4 regions of the Rummeliibacillus sp. TYF005 genome follow, and region 1 is predicted to be linked to each of the others. Evidence: riboswitches for the same ligand, from Rfam matches in the RefSeq annotation. Region 1 holds a riboswitch; each other region holds the start of a gene.

Region 1 (5,329 bases):
GAAATTAGCTCAAACTAAACTAGGTGTCCCTAAATCTATAAGTAGTTTCGTTCAGCCGCTAGGTGCGACAGTAAATATGGATGGAACAGCCATTATGCAGGGGGTTGCAACTGTATTTATAGCACAAGTATATGGAGTCAATCTTACTATCACAGAATTAGCGATTGTTGTCATCATCGCAGTTCTTGCAAGTATTGGTACAGCAGCAGTGCCTGGAGCTGGTCTAATCATGTTAGCAATGGTATTAAATGCTGTGTCATTACCAGTAGAAGGAATTGCTTTAATAATCGGTATTGACCGAATACTTGATATGGCTCGTACGGCAGTAAATGTGTCAGGAGATGCTGTATGTGCAATGTACGTTTCGCAAACTGAAAAAGGTAGCGAAGAACAATATACAGAAAATGAAAAATCACTACCTCAAGCACAATAAGGCGGGGTAGCGAAAAATTTCAGATTAATGAAGAACAACTAAGTCCTTAATCTCTTCATAGGTTAAGGACTTTTTCTTTGGTTTCTTTACTTTATTAGCCAATCCACGCAAAACGATGGGGAATCCACGTATTTTGGGATCCAATCCACGCAGATCAGGGTTTAATCCACGCAATCGAGCATCCAATCCACGCAATTCAAAATTGAATCCACGTTCCGGACAATTTAGGTCATCCGTAAGTGCATCAAAGAAAAGAAGGAGATACTCCTATTAAGCGCGACAGATATTTCATTAGATTCAAAAAAACTATCCGCGATAAGTAGTCTTGAACTATCAAGAATGATTAGAAATCCAATCCACGCAATCGAGCATCCAATCCACGCAAATCAGGGTTTAATCCACGCATTTAGGAATCCAATCCACGCAATCGGGAGTTCAATCCACGCAAATAGAAATTGAACCCACGTTCCGGACAATTTAAGTCCTCCGCGAATGAATCAATCCAGAATGAAACAAGGGAACACTCCAAGCTTAGCGGGTGTTCCTTTGTTTACGTTACAGATTATTTTGATGTACAAATCACTGTACGGTGCCCGTGAGGAAATACATGTTTCATATAATTTCCTGAGGTTACTGGAATCTTGAGACCTTTTTGTTCTAAAATCATCCAAATTGTTCGGTCTAATGCAAAGATTTCTTCCTTCATCAATCGGTTTATCTGACTTTTTTTGAAAGCCAATTGATATGTCTTTCTTTGGAACTTAACTGTCATGTAGTAATGGGGCAATGTTTTGACTACTACTTCACATACATCTCCATTTTCGGATAACTCTTGTTGAACACAATTTCCAAGATGTTTGAAAAAATCCTTTGCTGATAGATGTTGAATCATTTGTGTTCGAATAAGACTACTGCTGTTCATTTTAGATTCTCTCCTTTTTTATGAGCCAAAATGGTCTCTATTTCAATAAGGTATGAAGAGAAAAAAATAAACCCCTCTACTGCAGTTGTGAATGCAATAGAGGGGTTCGCTAAATCCCGTTCGTTATCATTCAAAGCACTGCTTTGCTGGATGAAGCACCTTACCGCTTGGCAGGTTGCTGTGAAGTCAATGAGCCAGGACTCTCGTTCACTCTCGATAACCTTATTAAATTAGTGCTATTGTAACATATTATATTTATGGATACAAGGATAATTATTGGTTTTTTGTTGATATCAGGTATTCTATGGTTTTTAAATTTACAATAGTTTGAAAATTCAGCTAGAAATAGTGCTGATTGTCGTGTACACTCGTTATTATCTATTAATGTATGGTTAATGGCAAAAATATAAGGGGGAATAAGAGTGGTAGATTTTTTTACTTTTCTTAAAGGAATGCTTATTGGTTTTTCGATTGCAGCTCCTGTTGGTCCAATTGGGATTTTATGTATTCGTAGAACGATCGCCTATGGTAGAGTAGTTGGGCTTTTTACAGGATTGGGAGCAGCAACGGCGGATGCTCTTTATAGTATATTTGCCGTATTTGGCTTGACTATTGTCACGAATTTTTTAATAGGTCAACAATTTTGGCTTCAATTAATAGGGGGGATTTTCCTTTGCTATTTAGGCGTTAAAACAATGATGTCAAAAGCTTCAGTGCAATCAGCAAAAGCACAAGGAACAAAAATTTGGAGTGCGTATATTTCTGTTTTTTTCTTACCATCACAAATCCGATGACAATACTATCGTTTATAGGAATATTCGCCGGTCTAGGATTTTCAAATAGTCAAAGTAACATCATTTCATCGTCCCTACTAGTATTAGGAGTTTTTTTAGGCTCTGCTTTTTGGTGGCTACTCCTTAGTTTTGTTGTGAGTTTAGTTAAGGAGCGGATAGAGTATAAAATGCTATCTGTGATTAATCGAATTTCGGGCCTCATCATTTTGTTGTTTGGTATAGCTTCCCTTACTTCTTCATTACAATAAAATTTTGTCCGATTTTCCTTCCTACTTTCTATGTAATTAGTAAATAGAAAGAAAGTAGGTAGATGTAAATGGCGCGTTTTGACTATTTAGCAACGTATGTCATATTTGAAAGCGTACAGGAAATGGACGAACATGTGGAATGTCATATTCGAAAAAATTTTTATGAATTAACGGAATCAGAAAAAGCTGTGTTATATAAAGTCGCATCGCATGCACTAGATTACCCAGGGGTATGTCATCTAAAAGCAAAAACAATCGCAGAATCTTTAGGAATATCTATAAGAACCGTTTTTCGAAGTTTAAAACATCTTGAAGAACTTCAGATTATTCAACGTATACATACAAAAAAGATGAATGGCATTAAAGGTGCCAACATCATTTTAATTTTATCTTCGCATGACACATCGAGCGTGTCACATCAAGAGAAAGCCGAAAATGCATGTGAGCGTAAGGATGAAGCAACCAATTTTCAAAAGGAACCATCTAATTCTCTTAACCAAAAACATTTATATGTAAAACATACCTATCCGATGCTAAATTCATCATTAAGAAATCGTATCTTCCATCATCTAGCTGCAACTACTGGTGAAACGAAGGCGACAAAGAGATTTCTAAGCGTAATCCAAAAACAACTCAAGCCATTACTAAAATGGGAAGTATGGCAAACTCAAAAAATGAAACTTGAAGAGATCGGGTTCACTCTTTTTAAAGAAGTTATTCAAAAAACAAAAAAATGCAACATCAAAAACCCATTTGGTTATTTATATTGCAGATTAAGCAAAAAATTGGATGATGTGATGATGGAAATGATAGAAACATATGCAGCTGAAGCAAGGGATGGTCATTGAAGTAGAGTAAGTGAATAGGTACTGCTTGAAGCTTATCGATATTATATTTAATTTTTGAAAGGTGGTAATACGTTAGATATCTTTATAATATTTGGATGAATTTTGTACAATAAAGCGGATAAGTATTGATTCAGTTGTCAGATAGGGGATGATGGGATGAAAAACTATTTTACATTAGCATTTATTGTTGCATTAATACTTGGGGCGATTACGTATTGGAATTTCTACGAGAATAAAATAGATGGAAGTTCGGAAAATAGCGTATGGAAAGCCGAATATGTAGAAGAAAAGATTGGTGGAAGTTCTATAGGATGGATAGCAAATGTCGATCAAAAAAATGATGAAAAATTGACAGTGAAGAAGCTTGAACTTATAAAAAACGGAAAAGTAATGGCTGAGCAAACAGAGTTCAAAGAGTTTAAAGATATTAATGGAAAAAACTACACACTCCATCCTTTTTCGTATCCCGAATTGTATGGAGGAGACGCACCAGAAAAAGAAGATTCCTATCATGTACGGATTATATGGGAAGATCATGCGAATAAAGAACATACGGATGAGATTGAATTGAAGTGAGAATTGCATAGGGATTTAGTAAAAATTAATAAAAACAAGACGGTTGCGTTAGTCCGTTTAATTTGAAAAGGAAACTTAACAAAAAAGGACTTCTTTTAATTATGTTAATAATTTAAGAGAGCCAAAATAAATGAGAAAAGTCATGTTACAACCGTTTAATGAATAAAGTAATACTTGTAGTTAAAAGAAAAGCCTCAATACCATAAAGGCATCGAAGCTTTAAGCTATACATACGTTAAGACTGATTTTGCAATCGTACAAAACGATATTTGTCTTTTATAAATTGTTTGAAATAACGTCCTGGTGAATCGGCTTCCATTAGACCTTTGTAATACAATTCTGGAACTCCGTAGTATTCGAATACACCATCTTTGATAAATTCAATTCTTAAAATCATCGCACTAGAATTATAGCCGACAGAAGCCAATTTAGAAGAAGTAACCGCTTTCATTTCCATAGTAATTCGCCTCCAAAGTTTTCAATATAACTGTTGTGAAAATAATAATAACAGATATTAAGTAAAAATGAAAGCGCTTACTATAAAGATAGTGTAAAAATTTGAAATTCACATTTTAAACGAAAGAAATCTAATATAATAAGAGAAGGGGGGATGATGTTGAAAATAAAACAGTTTATTACTTTTTTAATCATTTCGAATTTATTGACCCTTGGATTTGTTTGTTATTCAATTGTTCAACATAATTTTCAACAAGAATCTTATTTCTTAGATGAAATTCAAGCGCCTCTCGTCCAACTACAAGCTACGATTAATCACCAAAAGGAAAATAATTGGAAAGACCCAGAACTCATTTCATACCAAGCTTCTACTATTCAAAACTCTCTTGAGAAAGTGTTAGATAAATCACATTTTGCACATTCAAAATTGACGGAACATGAACAGTCCAATTTACTTCAAATAAATAAAGCCCTACAAAAACTGCCACAAAATACGGAGTACACAATAGCCAATTGGAAGAAAGAAGATCAACAGAAAGCCATAGCATTGGAGAAGGTATTAAAAAAGGCAAAGTTATCAAAAGATAACAGTAATCATGTAGATTATAAGGAATTTATGAAACAATGCAAGATTGTTGCGAATGAATTAAAGGAATAATCGGTATGTATGAAAAAGGCTGCTCAAAAATTAGAGCAGCCCTTTTAATCAGATGGGGTAAGTCCTAACAAAAAGTGTAGAAGCAGGTTAACGCTTGTCTACCTAAAGTAATTGTAAGAAATCTATATTATGAAAGAGTGTGATCTTTTTCAATAACCGCATTTACAGCGTCAAAAATAGTGCTTTCAAATTGATCGTTTTGAAGTGAAGTTACGCCTTCAATTGTTGTTCCACCAGGTGAGCATACTTGGTCGACAAGTTCCCAAGGATGTTCACTGCTTTCCATAATCATTTTGGCACTGCCGAATACAGCGCTTGAAGCGATTTCAAGTGCACGCTTCTTATCCATTCCTGCCCGAACCGCTGCTCTTGCCAATGAATCGATATACATATA
Region 2 (5,329 bases), on a different contig from region 1:
AAGAATATGTCTTTTCTTTTAGTTAGCTTTTTGTGCATTTTATTTTATCCCATATTTCTACTACTATATCTTCAAAACAAAATTAGTGGTTCATCTTTTATTCTTTTCTTTTTACTTAGCCTAATTATTCTAACAACTGTTCATATTTTAAAAAGGAAAAAAGTATACAAAAGAAAAATCAGCTATGCAGTTTGTATACTTTTTATATTATTTTGTTATGAGCTTCCGCTAATTTTTTATGATGCTACAACACATGTGGCACTTCTTTATCAGCCACCTGAGGAAATTATCGAAGGGACTAATATCTATTTACTTGGTGTGAATAGTGTAGAATTCTCTTTAACAAAAAATAAATTAGATGTTTCGAAAATCTTAGAAAGACAACATGTCAAGCCACTTGCTATCGTTGAAGGTGATAATAAAGATCGCTATGCTAGTAAAAATAGACAACTTTTAAGCTGGCTTCATCTTAAAGAAGACACTACTGAACAAATGAAGAAAAATGTTAGTTACTATTTAAATCAAACTGATCAAAAAACTAATCAAAAAATAGATGCATTTCTAAATAGAGAACGTATTGGTGGAGATAGCGGAGGTTTAGCACTTGTATTATCTGGAAAGGTTAAAAATGGAGATTTGCAAAACGAACACCCTATTGCCATAACTGGATCAATTGACAAAAATGGAGACGTAAAACCAATTGGTGCGTTAAAAGAAAAAATCCAAATCGCTAGTATTTCAGGCATTTCTTATATGATTATTCCAAGCGAAAATAAAAAAGAAGCTATTAAGATACGAAAGGCGATTAATAGTAATATTCAAATTTTTGATGTAGCAACAATTGATGAGGCAATTGATGTTGTTGAAAAGATTAATGAAAAATAAAAAAGTCGATCACTTTTTTGTGAACGACTTTTTTATTTTGTTAAAACTTCACTTTTATTTTGGAGAAACAGCAAATTTAGCTTTTAATGCTGCTGCTTTGTCTGTATTTTCCCAAGGCACATTCAAGTCTGTACGACCAAAGTGACCGTAAGCTGCTGTTTGTTTGTAAATTGGGCGACGTAGGTCAAGCATTTTTATAATTCCTGCTGGACGTAAGTCAAAGAATTCTCGAACTGCTTCTACTAGATCACTCTCTTTAACTTTCCCAGTACCGAAAGTATCGACTGCGATTGATACTGGTTGTGCAACACCGATTGCATATGCAAGTTGTACTTCTGCACGTTCTGCAAGACCTGCGGCAACAATATTTTTCGCAACATAACGAGCTGCATATGCACCAGAACGGTCAACTTTTGTAGCATCTTTCCCAGAGAAAGCACCGCCACCATGACGAGCATATCCACCGTAAGTATCGACGATGATTTTACGACCAGTAAGACCTGCATCACCTTTAGGGCCACCAATTACGAAACGGCCTGTTGGATTGATGAAGTATTTTGTGTTGTCATCTAGAAGTTCTGCCGGTACAACTTTGGCAATAACTTCTGCTTTTAAATCTTTTTTAATTTGGTCTAAAGATACTTCTTCATCGTGTTGAGTAGAAATAACAATTGTGTCTACTCTAACTGGATGGTTATTTTCATCATACTCGATGGTTACTTGTGTTTTACCATCAGGACGTAAGTAATCTAATTGGCCTGATTTACGAACTTCTGTTAAACGACGAGCTAATTTATGTGCCAAGCTAATTGGAAGTGGCATTAACTCAGGTGTTTCGTTGCAAGCATAGCCGAACATTAAACCTTGGTCCCCTGCACCAATTGCTTCAATGTCTGCATCTGTCATAGATCCTTCACGTGCTTCTAATGCTTTGTCAACACCTTGTGCGATATCAGGTGATTGTTCACCTACAGCAACAAGTACTGCTAGGTTTTCTGCATCAAAACCGTATTTACCACGAGTGTAGCCAATTTCCGCTACTGTATCGCGAACAATACCTTTCATATCTACATACGTAGTAGTTGTTAACTCACCTGTTACAAGTACTAGACCTGTTGTAACCGTTGTTTCACATGCTACACGTGCATTTGGATCTTTTGCTAAAACAGCATCCAAAATTGCATCTGAAATTTGGTCACAAATTTTATCTGGGTGTCCTTCTGTTACGCTTTCTGAAGTAAATAATCTTCTGTTTGTCATTTGGTTTCCTCCTATTATCAACGAGATCCTCTCGAAAAAAAGATACGGTACTCATTACCCATGTCCGTTTAAGTTCTAAACGTCAAGCCAGCTATAAGCTGCTTTTTTAACACGAGGATATAGAAAGTGCCATAATATAAATAGAATGCAACAAATCGCATATAATAATGAAACAAATCAGATTTGCTTCTATTTTTTGAAAAAAAAAAACCTTTCACTCATCGAAAATCAATGAGGAAAGGATATGTTTCGTAAGCACCTTTCACTCTTATCGTTCAAGGAATCTTCCTTGCATCAGATTAGCACCAACGCATCACGTGAAAGATAATGCAGGTTGCCGGGCTTCATAGGGCCTGACCCTCCACCAGCTCGGGATAAGAGTATCCGTTCTAATGCATATAGTAAGTGATATTACTATGAAAGTCAAACTTATTTTCTTATAGTAACAAAAAAATCAAAATCATAAAAATAAATCCCTATTAGTATAGACTATTCATTTCAATGTGTTATACTAATTCTCGAGATGAAGAATAGAAACCCTTTTAAAGGGTAATAACATAAAAAGGAAGGTACGAACAAAGATGAATTCAGTAGAAATTGCGAATGAACTGAAGGGTTTATTACAAGGAAATAACATTTCAGAACAAATTTCAGTCCCACAATTAGTGGAAAAAGCAACTTCCCGCGGTGAAGCAATCTTAACAGTAGATGGCGCTGTTCGTGCAGTAACAGGCAAATATACAGGTCGTTCACCTAAAGATAAATTTATGGTAGTCGAAGAATCTTCTAAAGATCAAATTGATTGGGGTAAGATTAACCAACCAATTTCTGCAGAAGTATTTGATTCATTATATAACAAAGTTGTTAACTATTTAAAACAAAAAGAAGAAGTTTTTGTGTTTAAAGGCTTTGCAGGTGCAGACAAAGATTCTCGCTTAGCAATCCGCGTTGTTAATGAATACGCTTGGCATAATCTATTTGCTCACCAACTATTCATCCGTCCTACTGATGAAGAACTAAATGCACATGAAGCTGATTTCACTATTTTATCCGCTCCTACTTTTAAAGCGGACCCAAAAGTTGATGGTACAGCTTCAGAAACTTTCATCATCGTATCTTTAGAAAAACGTATTATTTTAATCGGCGGCACTGAATACGCTGGGGAAATGAAAAAATCTATCTTCGGTATTATGAATTACTTATTACCACAAAACGGAATCCTGCCAATGCATTGTTCTGCAAATGTAGGCGAACAAGGTGACGTTGCTCTATTCTTTGGTTTATCAGGTACTGGTAAAACAACGTTATCAGCTGATGGTAATCGTAAACTAATCGGTGACGATGAACATGGTTGGTCTGATAACGGCGTGTTCAATATTGAAGGTGGTTGCTATGCAAAAACAATCAACCTTTCAGCTGAAAAAGAACCTGAAATTTATAATGCTATCACATTCGGTACAGTGCTTGAAAATGTTATCGTAGATTCCGAAACTCGAATTCCTGACTACGATGATGAGACACTAACACAAAATACTCGTGTTGCATACCCAATCCAAAACATCGAAAATATCGTTGATCCTTCTATTGCAGGTCATCCAAAAACTGTTATTTTCTTAACAGCAGATGCTTTTGGAGTTTTACCTCCTATTAGTAAGTTAACGAAAGAACAGGCAATGTATCACTTCTTATCAGGTTTCACTTCAAAAACACCTGGTACAGAACGTGGTGTTGTAGAACCTGAACCTGTATTTTCAACTTGCTTCGGAGCTCCTTTCTTCCCATTACACGCTACTGTTTATGCAGAAATGTTAGGGAAGAAAATTGATGAACACCAAGTAAATGTATTCTTAGTAAACACTGGTTGGACTGGCGGAAGTTATGGTGAAGGTAGTCGTATGAAACTTTCTTACACTCGTAAAATGGTACGCGATGCTATCGACGGTAAACTTAATGATGTATTTACTGACAAAGACCCTATCTTCGGTCTTGCAATGCCAACTGCAATCGAAGGTGTACCAACAAATCTTTTAAATCCACGTAATGCTTGGGCTAATAAAGAAGCTTATGATAAAAAAGCAACAGAATTAGCTGGTATGTTCCATGAAAACTTTAAAAAATTCGGTGCAGCAGCAGAAGAAATCACTAAAAATGGTGCACCACTCGCTTAACTAAAAATTATTTAAAAACCTATAAGTAAATCCAAAATCGTATGAAAAACGAGCAGTATATTCAACTGCTCGTTTTTTTGTGCATTTTTTATCTGGAGAGACTTTAGCGTTTATGGTGAAATGAATTTATTTTCTCCTGGGATGGGTTTATACGCTCTGGTGGTCCGTTTATCCGCTCCTGTGATTGGTTTATCCGCTCTTGAGATAGTTTTATTCGCTCCTGAGACGGTTTTATCCGCTCCTGTGATCCATTTATCCGCTCGAATTCAAATTTTATCCGCTCTCTAAGCAATTTACGTCATAAAATCTCCCCCACATTTCTGCACAACAAAAAAACATTACAACAAATGTGTAATGTTTTCATTAATCTGTATCATCTGGTACAAATTCGACGATCAATTTAAACTCTTCAAACATATGGACAATTCCTTCAGCTTCATCCTTTGTTACTTGGTTAAAGAAAACTTCTTCTCCATAATTACGGATCTCTATACCCTCTCTCATTTCATCATCATGAAAGAGAATGGAAAACCATTTGAGCTTACCCTCAATATGTGGCTTATTTTTAAAGTAATTTCGTGTATCTTCTTCCAACACAACCAGTTGGATTTTCACAAGTCCTTCACTTCTTGAAACATAACTAATTTGTTCTAATTCTTCGATTGCTTGTTTTTCTTCTTTCCAATTTTGAATTTGAACTTCAGAATAAGGTTCTGTGTAATTGGTCCACAATTCTTCCCAATAAGGATACTTTTCTTCAAACTTCAATTTATTATTTTTTAGCTTTTCAGGGTCCACCCTCGCTTTAATATAGCCCACAATTCGCCACCCCTATGAATGTTGTAACTTCATCCACTGACAGGCATCATCTACAACTCTCCGATTAATATCGCTCGGGAAAAAATGCGTATATTCGGGATAATACCAAGTCTCTACATGTTTATTTAAATTTTTCAAATTTTTTTCTAACAACTGCGCATGTTTGAATCCAACATTCTCATCATGCATTCCATGTA
Region 3 (5,329 bases), on a different contig from region 1:
TCGACTGATTTATATTTTTTAGAGAAAAAGCCCATTGGTGCTGTTGGTACAATGATTAGACCTTTGATTTTTGTTCCATTTTGTTTGTTAAAGTTTTCTAAGTAGATAGAGTGTTGGAATAAATTCGCATCAATGTCACCAGAATCTAATGCTTTGTTCGGTTGGATATAATCACTAAATTCTTTTAACTCTACTTTGTATCCTTTCTTTTCAAGCTCCGGTACGATTGCTTTTTTAAGCATATCACTATATGGACCTGCTGTTGCACCAATTGTAATGTCTTTTGTTTTTGTTGCTTTACTTGTATCTTTTGATTTATCTCCACCACAAGCCGCTAAAGCCACTGCTAGTACTAGCGTTAATACGCTAAACAAAAATTTCTTCATGTTTAAAACCCCCAATTTTTTATAAAAAGCTATTTTTTCAGAATGCTAGTTACTTTTAACGTTTATCGACTGCTTTTGCAATCGCGTCTCCTGCTAATTGAATTGCTTGGACAATGATGATTAATATCACAACTGTCGCGATCATAATAGTGTTGTCATAACGGTAGTAGCCAAAGCGAATTGCTAGGTCACCGATACCACCACCACCGATAATTCCTGCCATTGCTGAGTATGCTACTAAACTAATAATAGTCATGGTGATTCCTTGAATGACACCAGATTTTGCTTCTGGAAGTAACACGTCTTTAATAATCATCCAACGTGTCGCCCCTACTGCAATAGACGCCTCAATAACACCTTTATCAATTTCTCGAAGTGATGTTTCAACAAGTCTTGCGAAAAACGGAATTGATGCGACTGACAAAGAAACACTTGCTGCAATAGGCCCTATCGTATCGCCTATTAACCACTTAGTAACTGGGAATAACGCTACTAAAAGAATGATATATGGAATTGAACGTATTAAGTTAACGATAAAGCCAACCACTACATTCACAAAGCGGTTACCAAGTAAACCGGATCTACTTGTAGAAAACAAGCCTTTTCCTGTGATGAATAAAAGCAAACCAAGTGGTAAACCAATGACCAAGGCCACTGCTAATGAAATACCTACCATTAGAAGCGTTTGACCAAATGCTTTCCAAATATCAGGAAGCATTTCTGTAAAATGACTAGGATCAAATAGCATTGTTTAACACCTCCACTGTGACTCCACGACTTTCCATATAGGAAATCGAACGGTTAATATCTGCCACTTGCCCATTCAGTTCCATTAGAAAAATACCAAGAGGTCTTTCCTGTATATATTCAATTGTGCCGTGTAGAAAGTTCCCACGTACCTCAAATTGCTGTAGCATATCTGAAATAACACCTTCACCAGCTACATCGCCTTTGAATAAAATTTTGACTACCTTACCTTTAACGTTTTGTAAAATGGTTGGCGGAATATCAAAAGACACTACACTGCTGATAAATTCCTGAGTTAGCGACTTTTCAGGATTGGCGAAAATATCATATACCGCACCTTCTTCGATTACCTTTCCATTTTGCATAATAGCCATGCGATCACAAATTTCCTTCACAACATCCATTTCATGTGTTATTAGAACAATTGTAATACCAAGTTCTCGGTTGATTTTCTTTAACAATCGTAAAATAGAGGTTGTTGTTGTTGGGTCAAGCGCTGATGTTGCTTCATCGCAAAGTAATATAGAGGGGTTATTAGCTAATGCTCTTGCGATTCCCACACGCTGTTTTTGTCCACCACTTAACTGGGCTGGAAACACATCTTTTTTATCTGACAAACCAACCATATGGAGCAACTCTTTGACTCTTTCATTTCTCTTTTCTTTTGATATATTTGCAGCTTTCAATGCAAACTCAATATTTTCCCCTACTGTTTTTTGGCTAATTAAGTAAAAGTGTTGGAAAATCATCCCGATTTTCAATCGTGCTTGTCGAAGTTGCTCACCTTTTAATTTTGTTAAATCTTGACCATCGATTAATATCTGTCCATCTGTTGGCTGTTCTAATAAATTAATGCACCGTAATAAGGAACTCTTGCCTGCTCCAGAATAACCAACTATTCCAAATATCTCTCCGTTATCAATTGTCAATGAGACATGATCTACACCGGTTACGCTTTTCTTTTTTACCTTGTAAATCTTTGATACATTTTGTATTTCCAGCATATACATCCCTCTAATCATTGTTAAATTACTATTGCACAAAAATTCATAATTTCTATTGAAAAACTATGTATTCCTACTAAAAAAAGATACATCCTTCTACTGAAAGATGTATCTTCTAATCAGATGTCGATTTATCTTTCAGAAATAAATTCTGTAGGAATTAGCACCTTCCCAAACGGGGGTTGCTGGACTTCACAGGGCCTATCCCTCAGTCACTCTTGATAAATTCCATTTGTTAAGTTGTAAGTTTATGTTAACCATATTATTTCTTTTTATATTATTTGTCAATCTATTTTTAGAAAAAATAAATTATTTAAAAATATTTTTATATTGGCTTATTTTATGTCTATTATTCAAATACCTTAACATTGAGGATAAATTCTACCGGAACCCATTTATCTTTATATTGGGTATCATTGTGTAGGCATAGCTTTTTTTCTTCGCTAATTAGTTTGGTGATGATTCCTCTATAGTGAACACTAGTTTGTTGGTGCCAAACGTCTAATAATACTTCTTTTTTGCCGTAATATGCTTGCAAAAGTTCTTCCTCTAAGGCTTGTAGGGTCCATTCATCAAAGGTCGGCTTTGTGATTTGCTGATCTTCTTGTTGCCAGGTTCTTAGTCTTTGTACATGTTCTGGCAACATCATAGCAGTCCATTTTATGTTACCTCGATCACGTAACATTTGTAATACCACTCCTTAGTATTGGAATCAGTTTTAGATTTAAATTTTATGCCCACCGAGTAATTTAGAACGATCGATAGCTGTTCCTGCATTTGTATATGATACGGCACGTAATAGAGCCGTAGAACCATAGTGGGTACGAAGGTGATCCATTGTGGTCCCAAGTTGTCGCCGTTTCCAACGTGTTTTATCAAAAAAACTAAGTTGCATAGAATGTTCTGATTCTAACTTTGAAATACTGACACTGATTTGTCGTACAGGGCGCTCGTTGTATTGTTCGTTCAATATCTGTTGGCAAATTTGATAAATAATCATCGTATCGTTTGTTGCTTCATCTATCGTACGTGAACGCTGGAAACCTCCTCCAAAAGCGTTTTTGCTATAAGAAATCCCAAGCGTAATCGTACGTCCTACTTTATAAGCTTCACGCGCTCTTCTTGCCACATCTTCACACATTTCTAGAAGTACGGCGAGCACTTCCGTTTTAGTGTTGTAATCCCGCATCAATATTTGGCTTTTACCATAACTAATTTGACCTTCTATCAATGGCGCTTCGCCAACTTTTGATAGATCAATTCCCCAAGCGTGATAGTAGAGTTGATTGCCCATAATACCAAAATGCCTTTCTAATGTTGTTAAATCAGCGTGCGCTAAATCCCCAACAGAAAAAATCCCCATATTATTAAGGGTTCGCTCGATTCGATGGCCAATTCCCCACATTTTAGATAATGGTGCAACAGGCCATAGCTTTTTTTCTACATCTTCAAAGTCCCACTTCGCAAACCCTGTTTTTTTTGCATCTAAATCAAGTGCAAGTTTTGCTAATAACATATTAGGACCCATCCCAACTGTGCTAGGAATTTCAAATTGGTTATAGAGTTCATATTGGATTTGGTGTGCTGTTTCTACAGGATCTCCCCACAGTTTTTCAGTGCCAGTCAGATCCACAAAACTTTCGTCAATGCTGTATACATGGATGGCCTCCTTCGGCACATAGCTGTTCAATAACTTGGTGATTTCGACTGACATGCGTACAAAGTATTCCATCTTAGGTTCAAACAAATGAATATCTGGATGCTTCGGTATCTCATATAGTCTCGTTCCAGTTTTCACTTGAAAACGTTGTTTCATTATTGGAGAAGCAGCCAGTACAATACTTCCTTTTTGTTCGAAATTCCCTATAACTGCAATTGCCTCTTTTTCAACGTCTAAATGAGCTAAAGTAGCCATACAACTAGCATAAAAACATCTCATATCTATACACATAATGGATCTTCTCGGCATATTTTCATACATTTCAGCACACCTCACAAAAGGAACGTTTGTTCTTATTTTAAAATGAGATAAGTGAGATGGCAAGTAAGAATTCGCACTTACCAATAAACAACAATATTTTTGTTGGTATTATCCTTTTCAGGAAGTCCGTTTAAAGATCGTGCTATTTAATCCACGGAATTTCTTGTTCAATCCACGCCTTTCTGTCTTCAATCCACGCAAATGCATGTTTAATCCACGCTTTCTCGTCTTCAATCCACGCAATTTTGAATTGTATCCACGTTCCGTGAAATTGATGTCATTAATTAAAAAAGGCTTTCATAATGCGTCCATTTAGTTCTCATGCTTTAATCCGTAAAAAAATATATGAAAATCCCCAAACTAAAACCCACTCTGCTCAGCAAAATGGGTTTAAATAATTATTTCAAAATATCCTTATACAATTCTGGGCGTCTATCATCATATACTGGAATCTTCTGACGCACCTCATCGACTTTTGAAAAGTCAACATCGACTATGGCTAACTCTTCTTCTTCGCTCCCTGTCCACAATACTTCTCCCCATGGCTCAATCACCATCGATTGACCATTAAAGTTTTCTTTTTTATGACTAATGCGATTTACCGCAATGATAAAGCTTTGGTTTTCAATAGCACGAGCTTGTAACAACGTTTTCCAGTGATCGATTCTTGCTGTTGGCCATTGTGCTGAGACAAATATTACCTTTGCGCCATTTAACGCATGAAGACGAAGCCATTCTGGGAAGCGGATATCATAACAAATCACCCCAGCAGCTTGTATGTCTCCTAATTCAAAATTATTTTGCCCTTCCCCAGCAGAAAGATGTAAGTGCTCATCCATCAAACGGAACAAATGTGCTTTATCATACTCTCCAACTAGTTCACCATCGTGATTCACCGTGAACATCGTATTATAAAATTCCTCTTCTTTTTTCGTCGCTACTGATCCACCTACAATGTGAATATGGAGCTCCGAAGCTAATGTTTGGAGAAATTCCTTTGTTCTTTCACCATTTACATCTGCCAATTCTCCTAGTCTTTCTAATGCGTAACCCGTATTCCACATTTCTGGCAAAATAACGAGCTCAGCACCTTTACTAGCTGCCTCTCTTATAAATGCTTCTGCCCTTGTAAAATTTTTTTCAACATCTCCAAAAGCTACGTTTAATTGAATACATCCTATTTTCATTTTTGCACCACCTATGGACATTTT
Region 4 (5,329 bases), on a different contig from region 1:
ACACAAAAAGACGCTAGAACGAAATTCGCTCTAACGTCTTTTTTCATCTTTATTATTCAGATACAGGAACTACTGAACCTTTCCATTCTTCATTGATGAAGTCTTGAATTTCTTTTGAATGTAGGACATCCACTAATTTTTTCACAGCTTTATTGTCTTTGTTTTCTTTCTTCACTGCAATAACGTTTACATATGGTGAATCTTTGTCTTCAAGAGCAATTGCATCTTTTGTTGGTGTTAAACCTGCATCGATTGCAAAGTTAGAATTGATAACTACTGCATCTCCTTCTTCGTTTTTATACATTTGCACTAACATTTCAGGAGCAGTTTTTGCATCGATTTTTAATTTTTTTGGATTTTTCGCAATATCTTTGATTTCTGCTGAAGCTTTATCTATGCCTTCTTTTAATGTGATTAAGCCTTTAGCTTCTAGTAATGTTAGAATACGACCTTGGTCAGCTACAGAGTTACTGATTAAAATTGTCGCTCCTTTTGGAAGTTGATCTAGTTTTTTATATTTTTTAGAGTAAATACCGATTGGTTCGATATGAATACCACCAGCGTTTACAAAGTCGTAACCATTATCTTTGATTTGTTGTTCTAGGTATGGAATGTGTTGGAAATAGTTCGCATCTAAATCGCCGGAATCTAAATCCTTATTAGGCAATACATAATCTTGATATTTTTGAATATCTAATTCTACGCCTTCTTTTTCAAGAATTGGTTTTGCCTTTTCTAAAATTTCTGCGTGAGGTACATTAGAAGCACCTACTACTAATTTTGTTTCTTTTGAATCACCAGATGATGCTTTTTCGTCTGATCCGCAAGCTGCTAAGCTTAACGCTAATGATGCTGTTAGAATTCCTGCTACAAGTTTCTTCATGTTTTTTCCCCTTTTCTTTTCAAATATGTGAACGTTAATACGTATACACCAAACTATCGTTTATCTGTTTTGGATGTAATAAAATCACCTATAAATTGAATGATAAATACAATCACTAACACTAATACAGTTGCGACAAATGTTACATCGTTACGACTTCGTTGGAAGCCATCCATAAACGCTAAGTTTCCTAAACCACCAGCACCGATTACACCTGCCATTGCAGTGTAACCAACTAATGCTACTGCTGTTACGGTAATACCTGATATTAAAGCGGGTAATGACTCTGGGATTAAAACCTTATAAATGATTGTCCAAGTTTTAGCTCCCATAGAACGTGCCGCTTCAATTACACCTTTATCAATTTCACGTAAAGCGATCAAAACCATTCGAGCATAGAATGGTGCAGCTCCTATGATTAAAGCTGGTAACGCTGCATTGGCTCCACGAATTGTTCCTAGTAAAAAGTTTGTAAATGGAATTAAAAGAATAACTAAAATGATAAATGGAATTGATCGGAAAATATTCACAACAGAGCCCGTTAGTAAGTTGACAACTTTGTTCGCCCAAAGTTGTGTTGGACTTGTAAGGAATAACAGAATCCCAAGAACTAAACCAATTATGAATGTAAGAACTGTTGAAACAGCCGTCATGTAAATGGTTTCTCTTGTAGCTTCCCACATGATTTCCCAATCGACATTCGGAAAGAGATCATTAAGCATTCTTGATCACCTCCGTTTTAATACCTTGTTCATCTAAATATTGAATCGCATTTGATACGTCGCTATCATTTCCAACAATTCGGACGATTAACGTACCATATGGACCACTCTTTGTCGGAGATATATTGCCATGCACAATATTCACATCGATACCAAACTCTCGTATCAAATAAGAGATTACAGGTTGCTCAGTTTTAGAACCAACAAAGAATAACTTTATCAACTGATCATTCGGGTAATCATCCAACATTTGTGAAATGGACTCTTTGTGCCCAGCTGTTTCAGTAACTTGAGAAACGAATTTCTTTGTTACAGTTGCTTTTGGAGATTGGAAAACTTCTAGAACATTTCCTTGCTCAACAACTTTCCCAGCTTCCATCACTGCTACACGATGACAAATTTTTCGGATGACATGCATCTCATGTGTGATTAAAACAATTGTTAGTCCAAGTTTTTCATTGATACTTACAAGTAAGTCTAAGATTGCATCCGTTGTTTCTGGGTCAAGGGCTGAGGTTGCTTCATCACAAAGTAACACTTCTGGATTATTTGCTAGCGCTCTAGCAATACCTACACGTTGCTTTTGTCCACCTGATAGTTGGGAAGGATATGCTTTTTCTCTTCCTTTCAAGCCGACTAACTCTACTAGTTCAAGTACACGTTTCTGACGTTCTGCTTTACTAATACCAGCAATCTCTAATGGAAATGCTATATTCTCTTCGACTGTTCTCGACCATAATAAGTTGAAGTGTTGGAAAATCATACTTATTTTATGGCGTGCATTTCGAAGTTCTTTCCCTTTAATCGATGAAATATTCTGTCCATTTACTGTGACTTTACCTGATGTAGGCTTTTCTAAGCCATTGAGTAAACGGATCATTGTGCTTTTACCAGCACCACTATAACCGATAATGCCAAAAATCTCACCATCATTTATTGATAGGTTAACATCATTAACTGCAGTTAGAGATCCATTAGCGGTTTTGTATTTTTTTACGACATTTTCTAGTTGAATCATACTCAAAACCACCTTTTATATTTACGTCATTGTCGCTCGGGTCTGAACAGCCTCTTTCGCTTTTAATATAAAAGACCCTTCTGTAAGATTAACAGAAGGGTCCACGTAATATACGAAAACCGTTCTCTCATCTTCCAAAGTTCTCACTTTGCGTGAATTGGCACCGTGTCACATTGTGACGGTTGCCGGGCTTCATAGGGCACTTCCCTCCACCTCTCTAAATAAGAGTAACGTAAATAATTATTTAATTTATGTTTGTTACTTTACCACTCTATGTTAACATCGTCAATCTTTTTTCTGAATTTTTTCAAATAAGTATGAAACAGATTGAAATGCATAGATTTTATCTCTTACTTTTCCATTTTCAGTAATTAGTAAACATGGGACACTTTCAATTTTATAGTCTATGGCTAATTGTTCCACATAATTGATATTAGCCTTTCCCATTGGAATGTCTGGAAAGGTTGCTTCCATAATCTCCATCATTTTAGAAGCTACTTGGCACGTTCCACACATTGAAGTGTATAAATAGAAAGTACATTGTTCTTTACTTTCCTTCATATTCTCCCATTCTTCAATTGACCATTCTTGCATAACTTGTCATTCCTATTCTATAAGATAAGCTGGATTTACTTTAAAATCAGCAGCCAATAATATTCTAGCTAAATATTTTCTTGGCGTTACTTCCACTTGTTTATATAAAGAAAGGGTTCGTAAAAAATACGTCTCAGGATATTCTCTCTTCATCAAAGCACGAAGGCAATCGCCTGAATAATCTTCGTCAAAAAAAGCATATAAATCATATTCTTCATAGGGATAGATAAGTTCTTCTAAATTACTCGCACTAATCGTTCCATTCGTACATAGAATTGGAATATCTTCTGCTAATATGGGGTGAATTTGCAATTTATCCTGCCTACCTTCTACAATAAGCACTTTATCAGACAAGCTAATTCCTCCTTACAGTTTTATCCCGCATTGAGTGCAGTAAAAACCTTAACTTAATAGTGTGAACTGCTTGATGTACGTAAAAGCGCCAACACAAAAAGTGTGGCGCTTTTATTGGCAAGATTATTCTTCGATTAGTTCTTGGTATTTTTCTGGTGTAAGTAATTCTTCAATTTGTGATACGTCAGAAGGTTCAATCACAACCATCCATGCTTTTTCATATGGAGATTCGTTAACAAATTCTGGGCTATCTTCTAGTTCTTCATTAATTTCTACAACTTTACCTGAAATAGGTGCATAAAGTTCAGATACAGTTTTTACAGATTCAACACTACCAAATGGTTCATCTGCTACTAGATCGTCACCTACTTGTGGAAGTTCAACGAATACGATATCACCTAGTTCTGATTGTGCGAACTCTGTAATTCCGATGCGTACTTTTCCATCTTCTGCTTTTACCCATTCATGTTCTTCTGTATAACGTAAATCTGTTGGTATGCTCATCATTAACCCTCCAAATATGTATTTAAATTCACTTCAATTTTGACATATTCCGTATTTAAAAACAAGCAAATGTATAACTATTTCCATGTCTTTTCAAAGTCATCAATTTTAAAACCTAATGTGATTCTTTGACCATCGGTAACAATCGGTCTTTTAATGAGCATTCCATCTGATGCTAACAATTCAAGTTGCTCATCTTCAGACATTTCCTTTAAGCGATCTTTTAATTGTAGTTCGCGATATTTCATCCCAGAAGTATTAAAGAATTTTTTCAATGGCAGGCCACTCATTTTCAAAAAATTTGTTAATTCTTCTTTTGTAGGTGTTTGTTCAACTATATGTTGTAATTCAAACTCGATTCCATTTTCCTTTAACCAAGCTTGTGCTTTTTTACATGTTGTACATTTTGGGTATTGAATTAATCTGATCGTCATAAGAATGCTCCTTTTATATGTTTTATAACTACATCCCTTCTCTTCATTGTATTGTATGATGACTTTCTTATTCAAGAAAGAAATCCGATCACTCTATTAGGATGACCGGATTTCTCTACGTTATACAAATTCTTCAAATACTATACTGTATATTTCTCTGCAGCAATTAGTTTTACAGAAGCTTGACGTTTTTTAGCAATCAAATTATATGGAGTGAATCGTGTAAGTTTACGTAGAGCAGATAGTAACATGCGAGCATTGTCACCTTCTACAGAACCAATAATTGTTTCTTTTGCTTCTTTTTCAATTTCAGCAAATGCTTCTTGAACGAAAATTTCTGTGTATAAAACTTTTTGTGCAGCTTTATCGAATCCGTCACGAGCAAGTGCTTTTTCAGTACGAAGAACAACTGATTCCATCGCGAATAATTGGTTAGCGATATTAGCAATATTCACTAAAATCTCTTGTTCTTGCTCTAGTTTTGTACCGAAACGTTGAACTGCTGTTCCTGCTGCTAATAATGCAATTTTCTTTGCCATCTTCACTAAGTGTTTTTCTTGCGCTAATGGTTCGTCACCGATTTCTTCAGGGAACATTGATAGCAATTCAGATTGTAGGCTTTGTGCTTGTTGAAGAAGTGGTAGCTCACCTTTCATCGCCTTTTTCACGAAAGTTCCTGGTACAATTAGACGGTTAATTTCGTTTGTTCCTTCGAAAATACGGTTGATACGTGAATCACGATAGATACGCTCAACTTCATATTCCTGCATATAGCCATATCCGCCATGTAATTGAACTGCTTCGTCTGCGATATAGTCAA

Evidence for each region. Region 1 has a riboswitch for S-adenosylmethionine ahead of CW357_RS15385 (hypothetical protein). Riboswitches for the same ligand answer to the same signal wherever they lie in the genome.
Region 2: linked by a shared signal. The riboswitch ahead of metK (methionine adenosyltransferase) and the one ahead of CW357_RS15385 (hypothetical protein) in region 1 are both predicted to bind S-adenosylmethionine.
Region 3: linked by a shared signal. The riboswitch ahead of CW357_RS07290 (methionine ABC transporter ATP-binding protein) and the one ahead of CW357_RS15385 (hypothetical protein) in region 1 are both predicted to bind S-adenosylmethionine.
Region 4: linked by a shared signal. The riboswitch ahead of CW357_RS09975 (methionine ABC transporter ATP-binding protein) and the one ahead of CW357_RS15385 (hypothetical protein) in region 1 are both predicted to bind S-adenosylmethionine.

The regions. Positions count from the first base shown of each region.
Region 1 is NZ_ML122582.1:4,227-9,555, reverse strand. Features, by position in the region: gene CW357_RS15390 (dicarboxylate/amino acid:cation symporter) at 1-433, shown strand, start outside; gene CW357_RS18360 (hypothetical protein) at 458-628, opposite strand; gene CW357_RS15385 (hypothetical protein) at 996-1,355, opposite strand; SAM riboswitch class I at 1,476-1,578, opposite strand; partial or broken gene CW357_RS18915 (LysE family translocator) at 1,808-2,397, shown strand; gene CW357_RS15375 (helix-turn-helix domain-containing protein) at 2,466-3,245, shown strand; gene CW357_RS15370 (hypothetical protein) at 3,402-3,821, shown strand; gene CW357_RS15365 (KTSC domain-containing protein) at 4,057-4,278, opposite strand; gene CW357_RS15360 (hypothetical protein) at 4,438-4,935, shown strand; gene proC (pyrroline-5-carboxylate reductase) at 5,063-5,329, opposite strand, start outside.
Region 2 is NZ_ML122572.1:31,737-37,065, reverse strand. Features, by position in the region: gene CW357_RS13980 (S16 family serine protease) at 256-885, shown strand; gene metK (methionine adenosyltransferase) at 940-2,145, opposite strand; SAM riboswitch class I at 2,411-2,526, opposite strand; gene pckA (phosphoenolpyruvate carboxykinase (ATP)) at 2,727-4,313, shown strand; gene CW357_RS13965 (hypothetical protein) at 4,677-5,132, opposite strand; gene CW357_RS13960 (alpha/beta hydrolase family protein) at 5,145-5,329, opposite strand, start outside.
Region 3 is NZ_ML122550.1:25,786-31,114, forward strand. Features, by position in the region: gene CW357_RS07280 (MetQ/NlpA family ABC transporter substrate-binding protein) at 1-386, opposite strand, end outside; gene CW357_RS07285 (methionine ABC transporter permease) at 442-1,134, opposite strand; gene CW357_RS07290 (methionine ABC transporter ATP-binding protein) at 1,124-2,137, opposite strand; SAM riboswitch class I at 2,266-2,365, opposite strand; gene CW357_RS07295 (YolD-like family protein) at 2,487-2,822, opposite strand; gene CW357_RS07300 (Y-family DNA polymerase) at 2,862-4,118, opposite strand; gene CW357_RS07305 (carbon-nitrogen family hydrolase) at 4,517-5,305, opposite strand.
Region 4 is NZ_ML122558.1:8,945-14,273, reverse strand. Features, by position in the region: gene CW357_RS09985 (MetQ/NlpA family ABC transporter substrate-binding protein) at 53-883, opposite strand; gene CW357_RS09980 (methionine ABC transporter permease) at 937-1,605, opposite strand; gene CW357_RS09975 (methionine ABC transporter ATP-binding protein) at 1,598-2,623, opposite strand; SAM riboswitch class I at 2,748-2,851, opposite strand; gene CW357_RS09970 (thioredoxin family protein) at 2,909-3,217, opposite strand; gene CW357_RS09965 (toprim domain-containing protein) at 3,230-3,571, opposite strand; gene gcvH (glycine cleavage system protein GcvH) at 3,695-4,075, opposite strand; gene CW357_RS09955 (arsenate reductase family protein) at 4,153-4,509, opposite strand; gene CW357_RS09950 (acyl-CoA dehydrogenase family protein) at 4,650-5,329, opposite strand, start outside.